Regions from separate parts of the Nocardiopsis sp. YSL2 genome, predicted to be linked through region 1. Evidence: riboswitches for the same ligand, from Rfam matches in the RefSeq annotation. Region 1 holds a riboswitch; each other region holds the start of a gene.
What was found. Region 1 has a riboswitch for thiamine pyrophosphate ahead of thiD (bifunctional hydroxymethylpyrimidine kinase/phosphomethylpyrimidine kinase). Riboswitches for the same ligand answer to the same signal wherever they lie in the genome.
Positions count from the first base shown of each region.

Region 1 (4,144 bases):
ACCCCCGGCCCCTGATCGTGATAGGGAGATCCCCCATGGATCAACTCCTTGAGATGGCCGGCATCGTCAGCAGCATCGTGTGGGGGCCCTTCGTCCTCATCCCGCTGCTGCTCTTTGTCGGCGTGTTCCTCACCATCCGGCTCAAACTGCTCCAGCTCTTCAAGCTGCCGCACGCGCTGTGGCTCGCGCTGGTCCGGCGCAAGGAGGACCCCTCGGTCGAGGGCGACATCTCCCACTACCAGGCACTGAGCACAGCGCTCGCCGCCACGGTCGGCGTCGGCAACATCGCCGGCGCCGCGCTGGCCATCGGCCTCGGCGGCCCCGGCGCCCTGTTCTGGATGTGGGTCGTCGGCTTCTTCGGCATGGCGACGAAGTACAGCGAGGCCCTGCTGGGGGTGAAGTTCCGCCGCACCGACTCCAAGGGTGAGCAGAGCGGCGGACCGATGTACTACCTCAAGTACGGTCTGCCCGGCGGTCTGGGCACCACTCTGGGGGTGGCCTTCGCCGTCTTCGGCGCCATCGCGGCCTTCGGTATCGGCAACGGGACGCAGGCCAACACGGTCGCCCAGCAGATGTCGAGCGTCACACCGGCTCCGACCTGGGTGATCGGCCTCATCCTCATGGTTCTGGCCGGTGCGGTCATCCTCGGCGGCATCAAGAGCATCGGCCGGGTCGCCTCCGCGCTCGTGCCGCTGATGATCATCGCCTACGTGGCCATCTGCCTGGTGGTGCTGGCCGCCAACTGGGCGCAGATCCTGCCCGCGCTCCAGCTCGTGGTCACCACCGCCTTCACCGGTACCGCTCCCGCGGGCGGTTTCGCGGGCGCGGGTGTGCTGATGGCCATCCAGTACGGCTTCGCCCGCGGCATCTTCTCCAACGAGTCGGGTCTGGGCACCGGGGCCATCGCCGCCGCGGCCGCCAAGACCACGCAGCCGGTCCGCCAGGCCATGGTCTCCATGACCCAGACCTTCATCGACACCATCATCGTCGTGACGATGACGTGCATGGTCATCATCACGACCGGTGTGTGGCGGGCGGAGAACCCCGAGGACGGCTCGCTGCTGACCACGCAGGCCCTCACCGAGGGCCTGAGGTCGGTCAGCCCGGGGCTGGCCCCGGTCGGCGCCTACGTGGTGGCGATCGCCGTGGCGGTGTTCGCGTTCACCACGCTGCTCGGCTGGGCCTACTACGGTGAGCGGTGCATCGAGTTCCTGGCCGGCCGGGGCTTCGTGACCCCGTACCGCCTGGTGTTCATCGCGGTCATCTTCGTGGGTGCGGTCGCCGACCTGAGCAACGTGTGGCTGTTCAGCGACATCGCCAACGGTCTCATGGCGCTGCCCAACCTCATCGGGCTGCTGCTGCTGTCGCCGATCATCGTCGCGGAGACCCGGAAGTTCTTCGCGTTCCCCGACTGGAAGAACCCCGACGCCGTCATGGACGACGTGCGCGGGTAGCGCGCCACGGCCCGGGGTCGGCCCGGGACGACGAGGGGGACCGCACGCCGTGCGGTCCCCCTCCGTGCTGTGCGGACGACCCGTCCGCTACCACCAGGGGTGGAAATGGTGCACGGGGCCCTGACCGCCGCCGGCGTCGATCTCGTCCGACCGGCGCAGCGCCTCGGTCAGGTAGGCCTTGGCGTCGCGGACGGCGGAGGCGGTGTCCGGGCGCTGGGGCAGCAGAGCCGCGATCGACGACGACAGGGTGCATCCCGTGCCGTGCGAGTTGCGGGTGTCCACCCGCGGCGCCCGCAACTCCAGCGGCTCCTCGTCACGGGAGACCAGTACGTCGACGCTCTCGTCGCCCGCCAGGTGGCCGCCCTTGAGCAGGACCCGGCGCGGACCGAGCTCCAGCAGCCGCTCGGCCTGGTCGCGCATCTCCTTGAGGCTGACGGCCTCCGACACGCCCAACAGGTCGGCCGCCTCGGGAAGGTTCGGCGTGAGCAGGTCCGCGCGCGGCAACAGCAGGGAGCGCAGGGCCTCGATCGCCGTCCCCTCCAGCAGGCGGTCGCCGCTCTTGGCGACCATCACCGGGTCCAGGACGACGTTGACCAGCCGGTGGCGGTCGATCGCCTCGGCCACGGCTCCGGTGACCTCGGCCGTGCCCAGCATCCCGATCTTGACCGCGTGCACGGTGGCGTCGGCCAGCAGGGTGTCCGCCTGCCGGGTGACGAAACCGGCCGGGACGCCGTGGACGCCGGTGACGCCGCGGGTGGACTGGGCGGTCAGGGCGGTGACCACGGTCATCCCGAACACCCCGTGGGCGGAGAAGGCCTTGAGGTCGGCCTGGATCCCTGCGCCGCCGCTCGGGTCGCTTCCGGCCACGGACAACACGTTGTACGCGCTCATGACGTTCCTTCGCTAGCACGACCTAGGGCAGGTTCGACGGGTGTGCTCTCAGCCGGGAGGACTGTTCCCGGCACCCCGCGTCAGTCGCCACCGAGCCTAGGGCATGTCCGGCGGTTGCCCGCCCTGCTGCGCGTCGCCCCGGCGGCACTCTCACCGCGTTCTCATCAGTCGACAGGGGAACCACCCGGGCCCCCGCCGTGCGACGACGGCGAAGCCCGCGCAGGAGGGGAGCTCCCTCTTCGGCCTGGTGAGAGCACCACTGGATGCGCCGCTCGCGACGGGCGCCATCCACGGAACTCGCCCTAGTGGACGCGCGTGGGGGCCGCTCCGTGGCCGGCGTCCGACTGGGCCTTCTTGCGGTGCTCGTAGACGATCGCCGCGGTGACCACGAGGAAGCCGCCCACCGCGAAGGCCACGGTCACGGGCACGTCGGTGATGGGCAGCGGGTTGCGGTCGTGGTCCTGCCACGGCCACAGGGCGCGCAGCGAGCCCGCCATCAGGCCGGTGAGCACCACCAGGGTGAGGTGGTGGAAGTTCTCCAGCAGGTACTGCAGGAGCTTGACGAACAGGGCCAGGCCGGTGATCATGCCCAGCGCCATGACGCCGAGGTAGGCCACGTCCATGTCCCGTACCGCCTGCATCGTGGGCTCGTACAGCCCGAGCGTGAGCAGGATGAACGAACCGGACAGGCCCGGCAGGACCAGCGCGCAGATGGCGACGGCGCCGCCGAGGAAGGCGAACACCGGGTTGGGGGGCAGACTCGCGCCCGGCATGCCGGTCAGGAGGAAGGCGACCACGGCGACGGCCAGCGCCACCAGGTAGTGCCAGGCACGCCACTTCTTGCCCGCGCCGGTGTAGGGAATCCACAGGCAGGCCAGGACGAGGCCGAAGAAGAGGGCGTAGGCGTACTGGGCGTACACCTCCACCAGCGGGGAGAGCAGGACGGCGGCCAGGCCGAGCGCGATCACCATGCCGATCAGCGCGGGGACCAGGACACTCCAGTCCACCATCCGGAACTGCTCGTTCGCGCGTTCCCTGCCGCGGCCGCGCGGCACGTCGGTCACGTACCGCTTGATGCCGCTGACCATGTGGCCGGCGCCGCCGATGAGCTGGTCGTAGAGGCCGACGATGAGCGCGACCGTGCCGCCGCTGATGCCGGGCAGCGCCTCGGAGGTGCCGACGGCCCCGCCGCGCACCGCGTTGAAGATGAAGGAGCCTGCTGACTTGGCCATCTGAGTTGTAGGGCGCCGGCCCGGGGCAGGCCCGGGAGGGGCGCCGTCCTCCGTCCTGTGTGGTCACCGTACCCACCCGTGGGACACGGGCCGGTCGGGGGTGCGGGGGCGGGGCGCGTTCGTGTAGGGGCGCTGCGCCGACCGCCGCTGGGTGTGTGCCGCCCGGGGCGTGCTGGGGGAGGGACCTGCGAGGTCCCTGGGCCGGGCCGGGTCCGGCCAGTGTAGCGGGGGAGCGGGGTGGCGGAGGTGCGCGCTGCGTGGGATCCGCGGGGTTTCGGGTAGGTGATGCGGCTGGTGTTCAGCGTCCGAAACTCGGCGTGGTGTTCTCGCCGCTCTGCGCGACCGACGCCGCCCAGCGGTAGTCCTGCTTGCCGACCGCCGTGCGCCGGACCCGGTCGACGAAGTGCACCGTCCGCGGCACCTTGAACCCGGCCAGGCGCACCCGGCAGTGCGCGCGCAGCTCGGTCTCGACCAGGCGTGCGCCCGCGGCCACGGAGACCAGCGCCGTCACGCGCTGGCCGAGGTGCTCGTCGGGGGCGGGCACCACGATCGCGTCCTCCACGGCCG
Region 1 covers NZ_JAMOAO010000001.1:4,293,570-4,297,713, forward strand. The annotation lists gene M1P99_RS18980 (sodium:alanine symporter family protein) at 36-1,454, shown strand; gene thiD (bifunctional hydroxymethylpyrimidine kinase/phosphomethylpyrimidine kinase) at 1,542-2,345, opposite strand; TPP riboswitch at 2,333-2,433, opposite strand; gene M1P99_RS18990 (DUF368 domain-containing protein) at 2,648-3,577, opposite strand; gene M1P99_RS18995 (acyl-CoA synthetase) at 3,876-4,144, opposite strand, start outside.

Region 2 (4,144 bases), 420 kb from region 1:
GGGTCGCTGCTGACCGCCGCCAGCAGGCCGGGCAGGGCGATCGCGAGCAGCCGGACCGCCGCCCCCACCGCACCGGAGACGCCCTCCTCGCCGTAGAGGTAGTTGACAGCCCCGCTGGAGATGCCCATCAGGACGAAGGGGCCGCCCAGGACGAACAGCGTGCGCCGGTCGATCCCGCTGAACGGGACCACCAGGACGACGGCGGCCAGCACCACGCCGCCGGTCACCGCGTCCACGGCCGGGACGAGTCCCAGGGCCAGGACGAGTGCGGCGAGCAGTTTGGCCGCCGGGTTCAGGCCGGTCAGCCAGGCGCGGGCACCGCCGTGCACGGGCACGCCGACGGTCGGGGCCTCACCCGCCCCCCGCGCCTCCCCCGACACGGCTCCTGCCTCCGGTGCGTCCGGCACCCCCGGCACGCCCCGCGGCTCCGGAGCGGCCTCGGCCTCCGGCCCGGTACGCCGCCCGCTCATCGGTCCTCCTCAGTCGCGGTGGCCGCGGTCGGCACCGCGACCGTCTCGGCCCGCCCGTCGGCCACCCGCACCCGCGTGTCGGCGAACCGGCGCAGGAGCAGCTCGTCGTGCGTGGCCATCACCACGGCCCGGCCCTGGGCGCGCAGGACACCGAGCAGCTCGACGAGTTCGGTCCACGTCCGGGTGTCCTGTCCGAAGGTGGGCTCGTCCAGCACCAGGACGTCGGGGGCGCGGGTCGGCCCCGAGCTGAGCGCAGTGGCCACCGACAGCCGCCGCTTCTCCCCTCCCGAGAGCGTGTAGGGATGCACGTCGGCCAGCGCGGTCAGCCGGAGCCGCTCCAGCAGCTCGTCCACCCAGGCCGTGGTCTCGGCCTCGCCCACCCCGGCCCGCCGCGGGGCGAACCGCAGCTCGTCGCGCACGGTGGCGGTGACGAACTGGTCCTCCGCGTGCTGGAACACCGTCCCCACGTGCCGGGCGAGCCGCGCGGCGGGCCAGCGCCGTAGCGGGCGCCGGTCCGCCTCGGCCAGCGGCCCGCGCGGCAGCACGGACCCGCGGTGCGGTTTGGCGAGCCCGGCCAGCAGCGTCAGCAGGGTGGACTTGCCCGCCCCGTTGGGTCCGGTGAGCGCGGTCGCCGTCCCCGCCCGCACGTCCACGTGGACGTCGGAGAACACGCTCCGCGGTGCGGCGGAGCGAGCGCCCAGTTCGGGGGGCGTGCGCGCGGCCACTCCGACCGCCTCCAGCACGCCCCCGCCGCCCGGTGCCGGGTCCAGCCGGGGTCGCGGTTCGGCACCGGGCACCCAGACGCCCTGCCCGGCCAGCGACCGCCCGTGCTCGGCGAACACGGCATCCGGCGATCCGTCGGCGACCACGCCGCCGCCCGGTTCCACCACCACGACCCGGTCGACCAGGTCGACGACGTCGGCCACCCGGTGCTCGACCAGGACCAGCGTGGCCTCGGTCGCGGCGAGCACCCGTGCCAGCACCTCCCGCACCAGCGCGGCCCCGTCCGGGTCGAGGTTGGCGGTCGGCTCGTCCAGGAGCAGCAGCCGTGGACGCATCGCCAGCGCGCCGGCGATGACCAGGCGCTGCTTCTCACCCCCGGACAGGGCGCCGGTGGAGTGGCGCGGCCCGTAGGGAAACCCGACGTCGGCCATCGCCCGCTCCACACGCGGCCAGATCAGCGCCGGGTCCATCCCGAGGTTCTCCGCCCCGAAGGCGACGTCGTCGCCCGCCCGGGCCATCACCAGCTGGGTCTCGGGGTCCTGGCTGACCAGGCCGACGGTGCCCCGGCGGCGGTCGGCGGGTTCGCCGTCCACGCGCAGGTCGCCCTCCTGGTCGCCGCTGATGGCGCTGTCGGGGCCGGTCAGCCCGGCCAGGGAGTGCAGCAGGGTGGACTTGCCCGCGCCGGAGGCACCGAGCAGGAGCACCCGCTCCCCCGGTTCGATGACCAGGTCCACGCCCCGCAGGGCGTAGGACCCCCGGCCGGAGTGCCGCCAGCCCCATCCGGTGAACTCGACGCGCGCGCCCTGGGCCCGCTCCACGCTCAGTCCCTGGCCGACGGGAAGGGCGCCAACGCGCCCGACTTGGCCAGGGCCGTGGTGAGCAGGCGGGCGCCGACGCCCGCGATGACGGCCGCGCTGAGGATGACGATCACGCCGTAGGCGAGCTTCAGGTCGAGCGACCAGGTGACGTTGTAGGTGATGTTGTCGCGGATCGCGGGCGAGATCCCGGCGACCGCGGCGGCCAGGACGGCCACGCCCATGTTCCAGCGCCGGTAGCCGAAGGCGAGGAAGACCAGTTCGGGCAGGATCCCCTGCAGCGTGCCGTCGAGGATCACCATGACGCCCCACTGGGTGCCCAGCACCGCGGACACGGACGCGGCGGCGATGGCGGTGAGCAGGGCGGCGCCGGGCTTGCGGATGATCAGGCCGCCCAGCACGCCGGAGATCAGCCACATGCCGTAGATGACGGCCTGCCCCGGGGGGAAGAGGACGAACAGCGGTGCGGTGATCGTCCAGAGGATGCCCCAGGCCCAGAAGACCACGCCGATGCCGACGCCGATGACGGCGGCCACGACGATGTCGACGGTGCGCCAGCTGCGCAGCCGGCCCAGGATGTCCTTCCAGAAGCCCGGTGTCTCGGTCTCGGTGCTCATGAGATGTCCCTTCGTGGGGGGACGAGGGGCTCTTCCGGGGCGTGCGGCGTCCACCGCACGCACCCTGGCCAAGAGCGCCACCGCGAACATGCCGTCGGTGGCGGTTCTTACGACTTCCTTCGCTGGCATGACCCAGATCAGGTGTGTAAGGGTCTGCGGCCCTGTGCCGCACTCTCAGCGCTCGCGCGCTCCCCTGTCGGTTGATCCCAGTATGGGGCATGGACGACCGAAGAGTCGCATGTCACCCCCCACATGTGCCCCGCCGGGGCCTCACGTGCCCTCCGTGCCTCCGTCGCCGTCGCCGTCCCGGGGCTCGGGCGGCCGGGCGTCGGGGTCTCCGAAGGCCGAGGGAGACGACGGGAAGGACTCCTCGGGCAGGTCGGCCGTCGCCCCGCGCATGGTCGCCTGCCAGATCGGCCCGGGCAGCGTGCCGCCGTAGACGATCCCGTAGTAGCGGCCGCCGATCTGTACGCCCTGGAGCGGATTCTCCTCGCCGCCCCGTATGTCGCCGACGGCCACCGCAGCGGCCAGGTTGGGCGTGTACCCGGCGAACCACGCGTAGGCCGCGCTGTCGGTGGTGCCGGTCTTGCCCGCCGCCGGGCGGCCGATCCCCAGGCCGTTGGCGGTACCGCCCTTGAACGTCTGCTGGAGCAGGTGGCTGACCCCGTCGGCCACGCGCCGGTCCACGGCCCCCTCCTCACAGGTGTTGCCGACCACGATCCGCCCGGACTCGGGGTCGACGGGGTTCTCGGAGACGACCTCGACGGGCCGGGGCTCGCAGCGCGTGCCCCGGGCGGCGAAGGTGGCGTAGGCGCTGGCCACGGTCAGCGGGGAGACCTCCTGGTCGCCGAGGGTGAAGGAGCTCCACACGCCCAGTGGCTCGCCGTCGGCGCGCGCGATCCCGGTGTCCTCGGCCATCCGCGCGGTCTCGCACAGCCCCACGCGCCGCTGCAGCTGGGCGAAGTAGGTGTTGACCGACCCCTTGGTCCCGCTGATCATGTTGTGTCGGCCCTCGTCGCTCTCCCCGGCGTTGCGCACCTTCCAACCCGACATCCGCCCGCCGTCGCAGTTGCGCATTCCGCTCACGGTCAGGGACTTGGGCGCGGAGAAGCTCGTGTCGTAGCCGAGTCCGGAGTCGAGAGCCGCCGCCAGGGTGAACGCCTTGAACGTCGAACCCGCCTGGTATCCGTTCGATCCCCCGTCGGCGCGGTCCACGGCGAGGTTGATCGAGGTCGTGCCGGTGTCCTCCTCGTCGAAGCCGTAGCGCAGGTTCTGCGCCAGCGCCCGGACCTTGCCGTTACCGGGTTCCACGACCGCCTCCGCCGCGAACTTCGTGGAGTCCTCGTGGGGGACGTACCGGTCCACGGCCTCCTGGGCGGCCGTCTGCGCGTCGCGGTCCAGGGTGGTGCGGACGGTGAACCCGCCCTGCTCCAGGACGCGGGCCCGGTCCTCCTCGGTCTCACCGAGGAACTCGGAGTTCTCCAGCCACCGCATGACGTAGTCGCAGAAGAAGGGGTAG
Region 2 covers NZ_JAMOAO010000001.1:3,871,407-3,875,550, reverse strand. The annotation lists gene M1P99_RS17210 (energy-coupling factor transporter transmembrane protein EcfT) at 1-470, opposite strand, end outside; gene M1P99_RS17205 (ABC transporter ATP-binding protein) at 467-2,017, opposite strand; gene M1P99_RS17200 (ECF transporter S component) at 2,014-2,625, opposite strand; TPP riboswitch at 2,723-2,830, opposite strand; gene M1P99_RS17195 (transglycosylase domain-containing protein) at 2,896-4,144, opposite strand, start outside.
Region 2: linked by a shared signal. The riboswitch ahead of M1P99_RS17200 (ECF transporter S component) and the one ahead of thiD (bifunctional hydroxymethylpyrimidine kinase/phosphomethylpyrimidine kinase) in region 1 are both predicted to bind thiamine pyrophosphate.

Region 3 (4,144 bases), 2.9 Mb from region 1:
CGGCCGGTCCCGGACCTGCCGCCGCCCGCACCGGGCGGCGGCAGGCGCCCGGGCCTCAGTCGGCCAGGGGCAGGTACACCCGGTTGCCGTGCTCGGCGAACTCCTCGGACTTGTCCGCCATGCCCTTCTCGATCGCGGCGACGGTGTCCAGTCCGTTCTCCTCGGCGTACTTGCGCACGTCCTGGGAGATCTTCATGGAACAGAACTTCGGCCCGCACATGGAGCAGAAGTGCGCGGTCTTGGCCGGCTCGGCGGGCAGGGTCTCGTCGTGGAAGGCCTGGGCCGTCTCGGGGTCGAGGGCGAGGTGGAACTGGTCCTGCCAGCGGAACTCGAACCGCGCCTTGGACAGCTCGTCGTCCCACTCCTGCGCCTTGGGGTGGCCCTTGGCGATGTCGGCGGCGTGCGCGGCGAGCTTGTAGGTGATGACGCCGGTCTTGACGTCGTCGCGGTTGGGCAGGCCCAGGTGCTCCTTGGGAGTGACGTAGCAGAGCATCGCGGTGCCCAGCCAGCCGATCTGCGCGGCACCGATGGCGGAGGTGATGTGGTCGTAGCCGGGCGCGACGTCCGTGGCCAGGGGGCCGAGCGTGTAGAACGGCGCCTCACCGCACAGCTCCTCCTCCAGGCGCACGTTCTCGGCGATCTTGTTCATCGGCACGTGGCCCGGCCCCTCGATCATCACCTGCACGTCGTGCGCGCGGGCGATGTGCGTGAGCTCGCCGAGCGTGCGCAGCTCGGCGAACTGCGCCTCGTCGTTGGCGTCGGCGATGGAGCCGGGGCGCAGGCCGTCACCGAGGGAGAAGGTGATGTCGTACTCGCGGAAGATCTCGCAGAGTTCCTCGTAGTGCGTGTAGAGGAAGCTCTCCCTGTGGTGGGCCAGGCACCACGCGGCCATGATCGAGCCGCCGCGCGAGACGATGCCGGTGACGCGCCGGGCCGCGAGCGGCACGTAGCGCAGCAGCACGCCCGCGTGGACGGTCATGTAGTCGACGCCCTGCTCGGCCTGCTCGATGATGGTCTCGCGGTAGACCTCCCAGCTCAGAGCGGTGGGGTCGCCGTTGACCTTCTCCAGCGCCTGGTAGATCGGAACCGTGCCGATGGGGACCGGCGAGTTGCGGATGATGCGCTCGCGGGTCTCGTGGATGCGCTTGCCGGTGGACAGGTCCATCACGGTGTCGGCGCCCCAGCGGGTCGCCCACACCATCTTCTCGACCTCCTCGGGGACGGAGGAGGTCACCGCCGAGTTGCCGATGTTGGCGTTGATCTTGACCAGGAAGTTCTTGCCGATGATGGTCGGCTCGGACTCGGGGTGGCAGCGGTTGACCGGGATCACCGCCCGGCCCAGGGCCACCTCCTGGCGGACGTACTCGGGGTCCATGCCCTCGCGGGCGGCCACGAAGCGCATCTCGGGGGTGATGGTCCCGGCCTTGGCGTGGGCCAGCTGGGTGACCGCCCCGTTGACGGGTTCCCTGGACTCGATCCAGGCCTGGCGGGTCCTGGGCAGCCCTGCGTGGACGTCGATGAGCGCGGAGTCGTCGGTGTACGGGCCTGAGGTGTCGTACAGGTCGAAGTGGCTGCCGTTGCTGAGTTCCACCCGCCGCTGCGGAACGCGGAGCGTGAGCCCCTCGGGGGTGTCGATCTCCCGGTGGACCTTGGTCGATCCCATGATGGGACCGGTGGTCACCTGGTGCACGTCGGTGGTGGAACCGGTGTCGCGGCCGTCAACAGCCGTCATGGCATGCCTCCCTACGTCGGAATTACCCGAACAGGTTCTGCGGTCGGCGACGCCCTTGAGCCGCCCTCTCAGCCCGCCATGGTGCGAGCTCCCGCGTTGCTTATTCACATATGGCACGTCACGCGTGCGGTGGCGCCCCGTGGGTGCGCCCGGCCCTGTGGCCTCGCACACCATATCCGCCTCCCACCGGGACCTGTCCAGGGGCCCGGGGGTCAGAAAAGTGTGTCCGGCTCCGGTCCGGCGGTCCCGGCGACGGGGGTGAGCAGGTCGGGGGTGTTGTTCTTGATGGTGTTGACGTCGGTGGAGACCTCGTCCACGTCGAAGGCCTCGGCCGGGGTCTGCGCGAGCACGTGGAGGAGGTCGTCCGGCTCCGCCCGCGGGTCCAGCCAGGTCGACCAGGTGGCCGAGGGCAGGATGACGGGCATGCGCTCGTGGATGTGGGCGAGGGCGGGCGCGGCGTCGGTGGTGACGACCGCGCAGCTCCAGAGCCAGGCGGCGGGGTCGTTCTCGTCGGCTTCGGGGTCGCGCCACCGCTCGAAGATCCCGGCCATGGCCAGGGGCGCGCCGTCCGGGTAGTGGATGGCGTAGGGCTTCTTGGCCGCCCTGGCCTTGCGCTTCTTGTGGTGGGGGTCGGTGACGGGTGAGGTGCTGGCCTCCACCCGGCCGTCCTTGCCGACCAGCTGCCACTCGTAGTAGGCGTCGGCGGGCAGCAGGCAGCGGCGGCGGCGGAAGGCGGTACGGAAGGCGGGCTTGTCGGCGATGGTCTCGCTGCGCGCGTTGATCATCCGGTAGCCGATGTTGCGGTCCTTGGCCCAGGAGGGGACCAGGCCCCAGCGCATGGTGTGCAGGGAGGCCGGTCCGGGCTCGGCCGGGCCGGTGCCGCGGGGCGGTGGACCGAGCACCGCGTACACGGGTCGGCCGGGCGAGATGTTGTAGTCCGGCGGCAGCTCCTCCAGTGGCGGCCAGGCCCGGGGATCGGGATCCTCGGGCAGGGCCTCCTCGGGCAGGTCGAACGCGAGCTGGAGCTCGTGCTGGTTCCGGGACTGGGCATAGCGACCGCACATGGGTGTGATCCTACGGCTCAGCCCCGACATCCTCGCGGGGCTCCGCCGGGCCGTCACCGCCGCCGGCGGGGTCGGCCCTCCCGTGCTCCCGCGCGGCCCCGGACCCGGTCGGCTCCGGGGTGTCGGCCCCGGACGGGGAGCCGGTGTCCCGGGCCCGCCAGGCGCGGACCAGCCCGACCAGGACGGCCGCTGCGCCCAGCGGCCCCAGGACCGCGGGCGCCCACGAGTCCAGCGCCCGGAGCAGGACCGACCGCACGCGGGCCTGTTCGGCGTTGGCGGCGACCTGCGGCTCCTCCAGGACGAGTTCGGCGCGCAGCAGCGGGACCTCCCCGCGGCCGTCGCGCGGGCGCAGGCTCTCCTCCCGCTGCTCCGCGGCGTGGACGACGATGCCCGTGACGGGCTCCACCCAGAACGTGCGCGTGACCTCCAGCCACCGGGTGGCGGTCACGGTGCCCTCGGCACCGGCGGCGAACAGCGCGGCGGGTACCGGGCGTGCCGAGTCGGGGACCTGGGTGGCGTCCACCGACTGGGTGTACCGGCCCACCCGGAGCCCGGCGACCTCGTCCCAGTCGTCGAACTCCAGGGGCGGGGCGGAACGCACCTCGGCGTCGTAGTAGGGGTAGTCGCCCGCGGGCGCGCCCGCGGGCCAGAAGTACACCAGGCCCGCCTGCCGGACGGCGCGGTCCCCGTTGACGTGCTCCCCGCAGCAGTTCACGGCGCGCCCCGTCTCCCGGTCGACGATGACGCGCCGACTGGAGTGGTCGATCATGCGGTCCGGCAGCGAGGTGTCCACCACCATCTCCCACGCCGACCAGTCGCGCCCGTGCGCGGTGGCGTCCACCCTGGTCACGCGCCGCATCTCGACGCCCTCGACCCAGGCCCACCGGGAGGTGTCCAGGTAGCCGGCCTTTTCGTCGGTCATGGCCACCGTGAACTCGGCGGAGGCGGGGATGGGGGCGACGCGGTCGTAGACGTACAGCGGCAGCAGCGCGGCCAGGGTCAGCAGGAACGCCCCGGCGGCCACGACGAGCGTGCCCCTGGGCAGCGGCCGCCGCGCCGGGGTGAGGGGACCGACCTGGCTCCCGGTGTCGGCGGTCATGTCCGGGCCTCCTCGGTGTCGGGCGCCGTGGACCCGCCGGTGGCACGGCCCCCACCCGCGTGGCCGTCCGCGGTGACCGTGCCGTCGGCTACGCGGTCGTCGGCCGGGACCGCGTCGTCGGGCTCGGGCCCGGCCGGGTCCCGGGGCTCCGCGCCCGTGTCGGCGGGCACGTCGCGAGCGGTGCCGGACACCGCGCCCCCACCGGTCGCCGCGCCCGAGGCGGGACCGGTCCGGGCCCCGGCGCGCACG
Region 3 covers NZ_JAMOAO010000001.1:1,350,069-1,354,212, forward strand. The annotation lists gene thiC (phosphomethylpyrimidine synthase ThiC) at 56-1,732, opposite strand; TPP riboswitch at 1,726-1,837, opposite strand; gene M1P99_RS05820 (SOS response-associated peptidase) at 1,945-2,796, opposite strand; gene M1P99_RS05825 (DUF3068 domain-containing protein) at 2,807-3,895, opposite strand; gene M1P99_RS05830 (alpha-(1->3)-arabinofuranosyltransferase) at 3,892-4,144, opposite strand, start outside.
Region 3: linked by a shared signal. The riboswitch ahead of thiC (phosphomethylpyrimidine synthase ThiC) and the one ahead of thiD (bifunctional hydroxymethylpyrimidine kinase/phosphomethylpyrimidine kinase) in region 1 are both predicted to bind thiamine pyrophosphate.

Region 4 (4,144 bases), 3.7 Mb from region 1:
GCGATGGCCGCCTATGAGGACACCGCGGGCTTCGAGCGGGCGTGCCGCGGCGTGGACACGCTCTTCCTGGTCCCGGCGACCGCGTCCGAGGACCGGATCGACAAGCACCTGAGCGCGGTGGACGGCGCGGTCAAGGCCGGGGTGTCCCGGATCGTCTACCTGTCCTTCCTGAGGGCCGGCCCGGCCGCGACCTTCACCTTCGCGCGCACGCACTTCTTCACGGAGGCGCACATCCGGGCGACCGGCGTGGGGCACACGTTCCTGAGACCCGGCCTGTACCTGGACCTGCTGCCCGACTGGGTGGACGGGGAGGGTGTGATCCGCGGCCCGGCCGGTGACGGCCGGGCCGCGTGGGTGTCGCGCGACGACGTGGCGGACGTGGCCACGGCCGTGCTGGCCGACCCGGAACGGGCGGCCCTCGCCGAAGGGGCGACCTACGACGTCACCGGCCCCGAGGCCCTGACGCTCGGAGCGACCGTGGACAAGCTGAGCGCCCTGACCGGCCGCACCGTGCGCTACGTGCCCGAGACCTGGGAGGAGGCGCTGGAGTCGCGCCGCGCCGGCGGGGCGCCGGAGTGGGCCGCCGAGGGCTGGGCCTCCTCCTACGCGGCGATCGCCGCCGGAGAGATGGACGTGGTCGCGCCCACCGTGCCCAAGCTCACGGGCCACCCCGCGCAGTCCATCGAGGGGTTCCTGCGCCGCCACCCGAGCGCTCTGTCACACGTGTCCGTCTGAGCCCGTGCCACGGCCCCGGTCGGAGGACGACCGGGGCCACGAGAGCGGCGCCCACGATCACGTGGGCGACCCTGGGGGCCGGCACGCACCGGGCGCACCGGCGCGTCGGCGGGGCGCCGGACGCGCGGACCCTCTTCCGGTCCTGGGAGGGTGCGGTCCCCGCGCGGTCAGGCCGTGTTCTGGGCGTGTTCGACCAGACGGGCGCGCAGCACCGCGGCGGCGGCACGGGGGTCCTCGGCCTCGGTGATGGCGCGTACGACCACCACTCGGTCGGCCCCGGCGTCGAGCACGCTGCCGATGTTGTCGGAGTCGATCCCGCCGATGGCGAACCAGGGGCGGTCGGTGCCCAGGGCCGCGGCCCGCCGGACCAGGTCCAGTCCGGCCGCGGGGCGCCCCGGCTTGGTGGGCGTCTCCCAGACCGGGCCCACGCAGAAGTAGTCGCTGCCGGGTTCCTCGGCGGAGGCCGCCGCGGCCTCGGGGTCGTTGTTGGAGCGCCCGATGATCGGGTCGGCGCCGACGACGTCCCGCGCCATGGGGACGGGCAGGTCGCGCTGGCCCAGGTGCAGGACGTCGGCGCGGACGGCACGCGCGATGTCGGCGCGGTCGTTGACCGCGAGCAGGGCACCGTGCCGTTCGCAGGCGCCGCGCAGCACCTCCAGGGCGGCGATCTCCTGGCGGGCCTCCAGCCCCTTGTCCCGGAGCTGGATGATGTCCACCCCGCCGGCCAGGGCGGCGTCGGCGAACTCGGCGAGATCGCCGCGCTCGGTCCGGGCGTCGGTGCACAGGTACAGAAGGGATGCGTCCAGGCGCTTGCGCAGGCTGGTTCCGTGGCTGGTCCTCACACGCCCCACCCTAGAGGCTGCGGGATGGCCGCCCAAGGGCCGACGGCACCGGCGTGCCCCGGGCGCCCTCGGGCGCCCGGACGCGGGGAACCCTCCGGCCCGGGGCCGGACGGGCTCGGGTCAGAAGGCCATGCTCTGGGCGCGTCGGCGCACCTCGGTGCCGCGGTTCTCCCGCATGGCCTGGATCGGCGTGCCGGGCAGGGTCTCGTCCGGCGTGAAGAGCCAGCGCAGGGCCTCCTCCGTGGAGAACCCGGCGTCGGTCAGCAGCACCAGGGTGCCCGGCAGCCCCTTGACGAGGTCGTGGCCGTCGACGAAGTCGGCCGGGATGGAGAGCTCTCCCTGGCGGACCACGCCCATCAGGCGCTTCTCCCGGATCAGCGTCTTGATCCGGTTGGGGCTCACGCCGAGCGGCTGTGCCGCCTCCTTGAGGGTCAGCCATGTGCCGACCAGGGTGTCGATGTCGCTGTCGCTTTGTGTCACGCCTCCAATCTGCCACATCCGCGCGGGCGGGAAGCACCGTGGCGGGACCCTTCCGGATGCTCTGGCCTAGGATGGAGACAGAACCGAACATCCCGCGGGAGCCGGGTGGGACCCGGCTGAGAGGGAGGCTGAGAGCCTCCGACCGCACGAACCTGATCCGGGTCATGCCGGCGAAGGGAGTGGAACCGAGCACCATGCCCACCAACTCCGAGGAACACGGCGTCCTCGTGGTCGGAGGCGGACTCGCCGGACGGGTGACCGCCTGGCGGGCGGCCGACCGGGGCCTGCCGGTCACCGTGGTCGAACCCGACCCCGTCACCGATCCGAGCGGCGCCCGCGCCGCCTCCACCGTCGCCGCGGGAATGCTCACCCCCGCCACCGAGGCGATGTTCGGCGAGGAACCCCTGATGGAGTTCGCGATGCGCTCCGCCGGGATGTTCGCCGACTTCGTCACCGAGCTGGAGCGGGTCAGCGGGCACACGGTCGGCTACCGCGCCACCGGCACGCTCCTGGTCGCCTACGACCGCGACGACCTGGCCCTGCTGACCGACCTGCACGCCCTCCAACAGCGCCTCGGCGTGGCCGCGGAACGGCTCACCGGCCGTGAGTGCCGACGCCTGGAACCGATGCTCGCCCCGTCCGTGCGCGGCGGCGTCCTGGCCCCCGACGACCACTCCGTCGACCCGCGGCTGCTGCTGCGGGCCCTGGTGGAGGCCGGTGCGCGGACCGGCGTGGCCGAGATCCGCGCCCGGGCCGAGGAGGTCCTGCGCCCGGGTCCCGGCGGAGCCCGGTTGGGTGTGCGGCTGTCCGACGGCCGGACCCTGGCCGCCGACCAGGTGGTCCTGGCCGCGGGCTGCTGGACCGACCGGATCGCGGTCCCCGAGGCCGTCGTGCCGCCGGTCCGCCCGGTCAAGGGCCAGCTGCTGCGCATGCGCGCGCCCGGGGGCGAGCCGCCGATCGTCGGCCGCACCGTCCGGGGGCTGGTCAGGGGCTTCCCCGTCTACTTCGTCCCGCGCGCGGACGGCGAGGTGGTCGTCGGCGCCACCCAGGAGGAGCTGGGCTATGACACCTCTCTCACCGCGGGCGGCCTCTGGCAGGTGCTGCGGGACGCGCGTGAACTCGTACCCGGGGTGACCGAACTGGAGATCACCGAGACCTGTGTGGGCCTGCGGCCCGGCTCGCCCGACAACGAGCCCCTCCTGGGCCCCACGCGTGTCCCCGGCCTGCACCTGGCCGCGGGGCACTTCCGGCACGGGGTGCTGCTGACCCCCGTCACCGGCGAGGTCATGGCCCAGGTCCTGACCACCGGCACACTGCCCGACCACGCGCGCCGCTTCGCCGCCGACCGCGGACACGGCCACACCACGACCCTGGAGGAGCAGTGGAACTGATCATCAACGGCGCCCCCCGCGACGTCACCGCCGACACCACCGTGGAGTCGGTCGTGCGCGAGCTGACCGGGACCGCCGAGGGCGCCGTCCCCGGCGGCATCGCCGTGTCCCTCAACGACGAGGTGGTGCGCCGGGCCGCGTGGAGCGAGACGCCCCTGCGCGACCGCGACCGCGTCGACGTCCTGACCGCCGTCCAGGGAGGCTGAAGATGACCGAGCACATCGACGACCCGCTCGTGATCGCGGGCACCGCGTTCGGCTCCCGGCTCATCACCGGGACCGGCGGGGCGCCCTCCCTGGAGGTCCTGGAGGACGCCCTCGTCACGTCCGGCACCGAGCTCACGACCGTGGCCATGCGCCGGGTCGCCCCCGGCACGCAGGGGTCGGTCTGGGACGTCCTGAGCCGCAACAAGATCCGTCCCCTGCCCAACACCGCCGGCTGCTTCACCGCCGCCGACGCGGTGCGCACCGCCCGGCTGGGCCGGGAGGCACTGGAGACCGACTGGGTGAAGCTGGAGGTCGTGGCGGACGAGCACACGCTCCTGCCCGACCCCGTGGAGCTGTTGGACGCCGCCGAACGCCTCGTGGACGACGGTTTCACCGTCCTGCCCTACACCAACGACGACCCTGTCCTGGCCCGGCGCCTGGAGCAGATCGGCTGCGCCGCGGTGATGCCCCTGGCCGCGCCGATCGGCTC
Region 4 covers NZ_JAMOAO010000001.1:562,460-566,603, forward strand. The annotation lists gene M1P99_RS02430 (SDR family oxidoreductase) at 1-735, shown strand, start outside; gene thiE (thiamine phosphate synthase) at 903-1,577, opposite strand; gene M1P99_RS02440 (Rv2175c family DNA-binding protein) at 1,698-2,075, opposite strand; TPP riboswitch at 2,142-2,254, shown strand; gene thiO (glycine oxidase ThiO) at 2,252-3,448, shown strand; gene thiS (sulfur carrier protein ThiS) at 3,439-3,654, shown strand; gene M1P99_RS02455 (thiazole synthase) at 3,657-4,144, shown strand, end outside.
Region 4: linked by a shared signal. The riboswitch ahead of thiO (glycine oxidase ThiO) and the one ahead of thiD (bifunctional hydroxymethylpyrimidine kinase/phosphomethylpyrimidine kinase) in region 1 are both predicted to bind thiamine pyrophosphate.